Regions from separate parts of the Synechococcus sp. CS-1333 genome, predicted to be linked through region 1. Evidence: riboswitches for the same ligand, from Rfam matches in the RefSeq annotation. Region 1 holds a riboswitch; the other holds the start of a gene.

Region 1 (3,400 bases):
TGGCTGCGAGCCTGCTCAGACGCGGCTGGCGCTGACCTGCCTGCGTCGGGTGCCTTCGATCGCCTGCAGCAGCAAGCTGCGCTCGACACGCAGCCCGAGCGCCACCAGCTCAAGCCGACCCTCGTGGGGGCTGGCAGGGGAGCCAATCTCCCTGGGTGCGGGGGCTATCGGGCCTGCGGTGGCTGCCCTCTGTGCGTCGTGGTCCTCGTACCAGCAATCGAGCCGCGGACCAACCGCCTGGATCTGAAGAGGCCGTCGTTTGCCGGGCTGAATCAGCCAGCCCTTGAGGCGCAGCAGGGCCTGGTGCTGGATCTGCTCCAGGAGCGTGGCTTCAAGGGCCTCACGATCGAAGGAGCCAGCGAGCTGAATCGCCACCGATTGCATGGGCACGTGGGTGTGGTCGTGATGCTCGTGGTCGTGATGACCGTGATCGTGATGGTGGTCGTGATCGTGATCGTGGGAGGCCTCGCCATGGGGGCCAGGAGCCGGCGCGACGGCTGGGCGATCCAGGCCCAGCAGCAGCTCGGGCGGCACCTGACCGCGCTGCATTGGCAACACCTGGGCGCCGGGGCGGCAGGAGGCCTGAAGGCGCCCGCGCACCCGGTCCAGCTCTGCAGGCGTGAGGCGGTCGCCGCGGCTCACCAGCACCAGATCAGCCGCTCGCAACTGGTCGTCGAACAGCTCCTCCAGGTCGGAGAGATGATCAAGGCTGGGGTCGGCAGCCCGCTGCCGCTCAAGCGCGGCGGGGTCGGCCACCACACTGCCGCCGGCCAGCGCTTCACCATCCACCACCGTCACCACGCCGTTGACGCGGGTGCGGGTGCGGATGTCGGGCCACTGGAAGGCCTGCACCAGGGGCTCGGGCAGCGCCAGGCCGCTGGTTTCCACCACGATGCCGTCAAGACGATCTGCGGACGCCAGCAGCTTCTGCATCGTCGGCAGAAAATCGTCCTGGACGGTGCAGCAGAGGCAGCCGTTGGCGAGCTCCACCAGCCGGCCATCAAGCTCCTCCTCCGGGCAGAAGCCGCAGCTGCGCAGCAGGTCACCGTCGATGCCCACTTCGCCGAATTCATTCACCAGGACCGCCAGGCGCAGGCCGCTGGTGGTGAGCAGATGGCGCAGCAAGGTGGTTTTGCCCGCGCCGAGGAAGCCCGTCACCACGGTGACGGGGAGACGCCGTTGCATGGAGGGTGTCATCTCAGGGCACCAACGCGGACCAGGCGAACGTGGAGCCCACGCCGATCAGCACGCCGGCCGCCAGCATCAACCGCGCCGGAGCGAGGCCCGCGCGCCAGCGCTGCACCAACGTGAGCGCCAGCCACAGCAGGGCGCCCTGGCTGATCAGCAGGCCCAGCAGATACCAAACCACGGAGGCGGGCTGCCAGCCGCTCACGGCATCACTGAGCACATAGCCGTGCAGGGCGAAAGCGGGTAGCAGGGTCCAGACAGGCAACCGTTGGATCACTACCAGCCCCACCACCACCAGCGACAGCGCCACCAGCGCTTCGGCGCCAGGCAGGGCGGGCAGCATCAGGCCAAGGCCGGTGGCCGTAAGCCCCACGGCAAGCAGAGCGAGCACCCATCGCAGGCGCTGCACCAGGCCCACCAGGCCGAGCGCCAGCAGGAACAGCAGGTGATCCGGACCCAGCAGCGGATGGCCGATGCCACTGAGCAGGCCCGCCAGCGGGCCCTCCTTCAGGGCGAAGGTTTCCATCAGGTGGTGGGCAGCTGCGGGGGTGGCCAGCAGTGGCACGAGCAGCAGCGGCACGACCAGGAGTGGCGCGAGCTGCAGGGCGCCAGAATACAGATGAGGGCTGGCTGGCTGGGCCGCACGACGGCCTGGGCCAGCAGCCCGGGGTTGAAGAAACATGGCTCGACCGGTCCTCGCCGGAACTGGATGGGTTGAAACGCCGGCGGGTGTTCTGACTGGCCCTGCCACGAGGACTCGCGGAACAGGCTTCACAGTTGCGGGACAGCGCCGGAATTGCACCGGACTTTCCCCCTTGCCTCCAAGGGATGGATCCCCTGGAACCGGCGAGCCAATCTACCGGCAGCCGAGGCTTTCAACCGTTCTGACGCCGGTGCGGGGATTGACGCCTGCGGCCCTGGCGCAGAGGGCTTTCTGCTGGGTCAGATCGAGCACGGCGTCGCTGAAATCGGCCCCCTCGATCGTGGCCCCGGTGAAGCGGCTCTGCATGAGCATGGCGTTGCGGAGCACCGCACCGCTGAGGTCGGCGTTGTCGAAGCGGGTGGCGAAGGCCACGGCGTCTTCGAGGTCGGCGCCGCTGAGATTGCTGCCCTGCAGATCGCTGGAATTGAACACGGCACCGCGCAGGTTGGTGTCACTGAGGTCGAAGCCCTGCATCGACGCCTTCAGAAACTCCTGCTGCTGCAGGTTGCGGCCATGCATATCGGGCTGCAGATCCTTCAGCGCCCGCTGGCCGCGCAGCTCCGGTGCAGTGATCGCCAAGGCCGGCGCCAGGGGGCCCACCAGACCCAGCCAGGCGACCGTGACCACCAGCAGGGCAAGCAGGGAGCTGAGCCAACCGGGGCGAGTGAAGGGGGGCAAGAACACACGTACCGTGGGCCCTCAAGTTATGGCAGCCACGGCCGCGACGCGATCGACATGAGCATGTCCCTGCGGGTGGTGGTGCCGCCCCATCCCCTGATCGGTCACTGGTTGACCCTGCTGCGTGACCAGGACACGCCCCCCTCTCTGTTCGGCACCGCCATGGCCGAGCTGGGCCGCTGGCTCACCTATGAAGCCTTGCGCGACTGGCTGCCCCATCAGCGGGTGACGGTGCAGACACCGCTGGCCAGCACCGAAGGCAGCGTGGTGGACGGCAGCGTGCCCCTGCTGGCGGTGCCGATCCTGCGGGCGGGCCTGGGGCTGTGGCAGGGGGCCCAGGCCGTGCTGCCCACGGCCCGGGTGGCCCACGTGGGCCTGCGACGCAATGAAGCTGATGCCAGAGCCTCCTGGTACTACGACGCGCTGCCCGAAACAATCGGCCCCCAGGTGGGGGTGCTGGTGTTCGATCCGATGGTGGCCACCGCCGGCAGCCTGGTGCAGGTGCTGGAACGGCTCGAGAGCAAAGGGGTGAGCGGTGACCGGCTGCGGGTGATCACGGCCCTGGCGGCCCGGCCCGGGCTCAACACCCTGGGGCAGCGCTTCCCCCACCTCACCCTCTACACCGCCTGCATCGACGCTGACCTGGATGCCGACTTCCGCATCGTTCCCGGCCTCGGCGATGCCGGTGATCGTTTGTTCGGCACCCCCTCGGCGGCCATTCCCTGATGCCTGCAGCAGGCGCGGCTCCAGCCCTCCTCTGTCGTGCTCGGCCAGATCGTGGCGCCCAGGCCCAGACCTAGGCTCACGGGCCATTGCTCCCCTGGCATGGGA
Region 2 (3,400 bases), on a different contig from region 1:
ATCAGCGAGCCAGCTCTCAGAGGCCAGGCGCCAGACTGGTGGGATCAGCTCCGCCCTGGCCGCCATCGCCATGACCAGCACCGCCAGTGATCTCCACGCCACAGATGTCCGCGCCGACGGCCCTGCGACGGTGCCCATCCCCGCCATGGCGGAGGCCGGCATCACCAGCCTGCCGGTGACGATCCTCACCGGCTTTCTCGGCGCCGGCAAAACCACCCTGCTGAATCACATCCTCAGCAACCAGGACGGCATCAAGACCGCCGTCCTGGTGAATGAGTTCGGTGAGATCGGCATCGACAACGACCTGATCATCGCCACCGGCGACGACATGGTGGAGCTGAGCAACGGTTGCATCTGCTGCTCGATCAACGGCGAACTGCTGGAGGCGGTGGAGCGCATCCTCGATCGCCCCGATCCGGTCGACTACCTGGTGGTGGAAACCACCGGCCTCGCCGATCCGCTGCCGGTGGCGATGACCTTCCTCGGCAGCGAGCTGCGCGACACCACCCGGCTCGATTCGATCATCACCTTGATCGATGCGGAGAACTTTGACGACTCCACCATGGCGAGCGAGGTGGGGCGCGCCCAGGTCATTTATGGCGACATCCTGCTGCTCAACAAGACCGATCTGGTGGCGGAGGAGCGGCTGGTGGAGGTGGAATCACGCCTGCGCGAGCTGAAGAAAGACGCGCGCATCCTGCGCTCGGTCAGCGGGCAGGTGCCGCTGCCGTTGCTGCTGAGCGTGGGGCTGTTCGAGTCCGATCGGGTGGTGGCGGAGCAGGCCGGCGAGGCCCAGGCGCACAGCCATTACCACGGCCATGACCACGCTCACGATCACGGCCACAGCCATGCCCACAGCGCCGGCGCGGCCGAGGGTGCCGACGCAACCCACGCCACTGCCGCTGACCACAGCGCCTGCGATCACGACCATGGCCAGTGCGTCCACGACCACAGCAGCCACGGCCATGACCATAGCCACGATCACGATCACGCCCATGGCGACGGCGTCCATGCCGCCGACCATCTGGCGATCGAAGGCTTCACCTCGCTCTCCTTCGCTGCCGATGGGCCCTTCTCGTTGCGCAAGTTCCAGAACTTCCTCGACAACCAGATGCCGGCCGGGGTGTTCCGGGCCAAGGGAATCCTCTGGTTCAGCGAAAGCGAGCGGCGCCATGTGTTCCACCTGGCGGGCAAACGCTTCTCGATCGACGACACCGACTGGAAAGGACCGCGCAAGAACCAGCTGGTGCTGATCGGCAAGGAGCTCGATCACGACAAGCTGCGCCGTCAGCTGCGGGCCTGCGTCGCCAGCGGCGCGGCCGGCAAGGGTTTTTCCTGAACCTGGCCCGCTTGCCCGGCTGCATCCTCTGCTCGCGGCCTGGCATCCCGCCCGCTCCCGGCGCTGCATCCAGGCCCCGCATCCAAAGGTTGCCGTTGAACTCCCGGGCGGCGGGGCTGGCTTCATACTGACCCCGCAGTGGTTTGCCGGTGCGCACCCCGGTGAGGCAACGAGGAAAGTCCGGTGCCAGCATCACCCTTGTCCGAAGGCGTGGTGGTCACTCCGGCGCTGTCCCGCAGCTGTGATGGGCCCCATCAACAGGTGGGCCCTCAGCCAGAACGCTCGCCCCTGCTCCTCCCCCTTCAATCCCCGGCGCGGACCGGAGTTCACCATGCCCTTCGCTTCCCTCAAGTCCTCGTCAGGCCGAGATCTGGTGCTGGCCGGCTGCGCCGGTCTTGGCCTCAGCCTGCTGGGCACCCTGCCCGCCTCCGCCCACGGCCTGGCCGGAGCCGGCCTGGCGGGTGGCTTCAGCCATCCCCTCACCGGCCTCGACCACCTCTTCCTGCTGGTGGGCGTGGGTGCGGCCTCGTCGTTCGTGAGTGCCCAGCTCCTGCTGTTCGCCCTGGCCGGTGCCGTGATCGGGGCGTTCTTCGGTGTCAGCGGCGGCGGCCTGCCCGTGGCTGAGCTGCTGGCGGCACTGGCGGTTTCGGGTCTGGGTGTGCTGATCCTGATGAGCCGCCGCTCTGGCCACCCTCCTTCCATTCCTGCGGCCGGCACCGTGGTGACGGTGGCGGTGGCGATCCACGCGATGCTGCACGGCCATGAAGCCAGCGGTGCCAGCAGCTGGTGGGCGGGAGCCCTGCTGGCCTCTGGCCTCACCGTGGGGGTCACGTTCCTGTTGCTGCGCCGGCTCGGCACCGCCTGGACCGTGCGTCTTGCCGTTCTGCTCACCGTGGTGGGTGCGCTGCTGGCCCTGGGGCCGATCGGTCTGCTCGCCGCCGCCGGAGCCGCCTGAGCTGAGCACCAATCGCAGTCATCGACACAGTCAGCCCTCAAGTTCTGGCTAACGTTGCTGGATACCGGTTGGGTGCCATGGTCGAACTTTTGCTTTTCACCGGCGTCATCGCCCTGTTCGGCCTGGCCTTCTGGCTTACCACCGACTCTGACGACGACAATTCCGGCGGCGGCCTGATGCAGCCGGCTCTCGTGCCAGTCCGGGTCCGCCCCAGCCGCTGAACCCTTCCCTCTCTCTCACCCCTAGCGATCGTCAGCCCTGCTGATGGTCGTTTTTTCTTTGGGTTGCCTTGCCTGCGGGGAATCTGTCTGGCGTGCCATTCCACAGGGCAGAGCCCGCTTCTCATGCCCCAGCCACGACAGACAAGCGGCCTGAGCGGTTCTCGTTCTTGGTTGTTTCACCCATCCATTGATCGGACCTCCCGTTATCGGGTCACATTTGTTACTCCCGGTCGCACCCTTTCGACGTGGGTAGCTAAATCCTGATTCCTACGCTCCAGATGTTGCATTCGCGCCATCGGGCGCTCCATCTCCTGGATGAAACGGATCTCTTCCGCCACCGTGAGGCTGGCTGCTGCCGGTCTCACGGTTGTTTCGATCGCCACCGCCGTTGGTGCCGGCCTGGCGCAACAGGCGCCCAACCGCAAACCCGTTGAAATCGGGGTCTACTCGGGCCGCCACTACAACACGGACAAAGAGCTCTACCGCCAGTTCACCGCCCGCACAGGCATCAAGGTGAACGTGCTGGAAGCCAAGGACGACGCCATCATCGAGCGCCTCAAGAGTGAAGGTCGCAACAGCCCGGCCGATGTGCTCGTGCTGGTGGATGCCGCCCGCCTCGACACCGCCACCGACCAGGGCCTGTTCCAGCCCAGCCGCTCCGCAGCCCTGCAGCGCGATGTGCCCGCCAACCTGCGCGACTCCCAGGGGCGCTGGTATGGCCTCACCCGCCGGGTGCGCGCGGTGGTGGTCAACCCGAAGCTGGTGAATCCCAACACGATTCGCACTTACGCCGATCTGGCCAAGCCGGCCCTCAAGGGCAAGCTCTGCCTGCGCGACCGCAAGAGCCCCTATAACCAGTCGCTGGTGGCCAGCCAGATGATCCTG

What was found. A riboswitch is a leader RNA that binds a small molecule or an ion and turns the genes downstream of it on or off. The one in region 1 is predicted to bind cobalamin.
Region 2: it holds a riboswitch for cobalamin, as region 1 does, so the genes downstream of both, KQ303_RS06040 (HupE/UreJ family protein) here and KQ303_RS11130 (HupE/UreJ family protein) in region 1, are expected to answer to the same signal.

The regions. Positions count from the first base shown of each region.
Region 1 covers NZ_JAHLYO010000028.1:40,274-43,673, reverse strand. The annotation lists gene cobW (cobalamin biosynthesis protein CobW) at 16-1,185, opposite strand; gene KQ303_RS11130 (HupE/UreJ family protein) at 1,199-1,768, opposite strand; cobalamin riboswitch at 1,895-2,051, opposite strand; gene KQ303_RS11125 (pentapeptide repeat-containing protein) at 2,045-2,575, opposite strand; gene upp (uracil phosphoribosyltransferase) at 2,627-3,295, shown strand; gene aroA (3-phosphoshikimate 1-carboxyvinyltransferase) at 3,395-3,400, shown strand, end outside.
Region 2 covers NZ_JAHLYO010000014.1:317,076-320,475, reverse strand. The annotation lists gene KQ303_RS06045 (GTP-binding protein) at 146-1,339, shown strand; cobalamin riboswitch at 1,462-1,644, shown strand; gene KQ303_RS06040 (HupE/UreJ family protein) at 1,671-2,294, shown strand; gene KQ303_RS06035 (hypothetical protein) at 2,372-2,515, shown strand; gene KQ303_RS06030 (extracellular solute-binding protein) at 2,831-3,400, shown strand, end outside.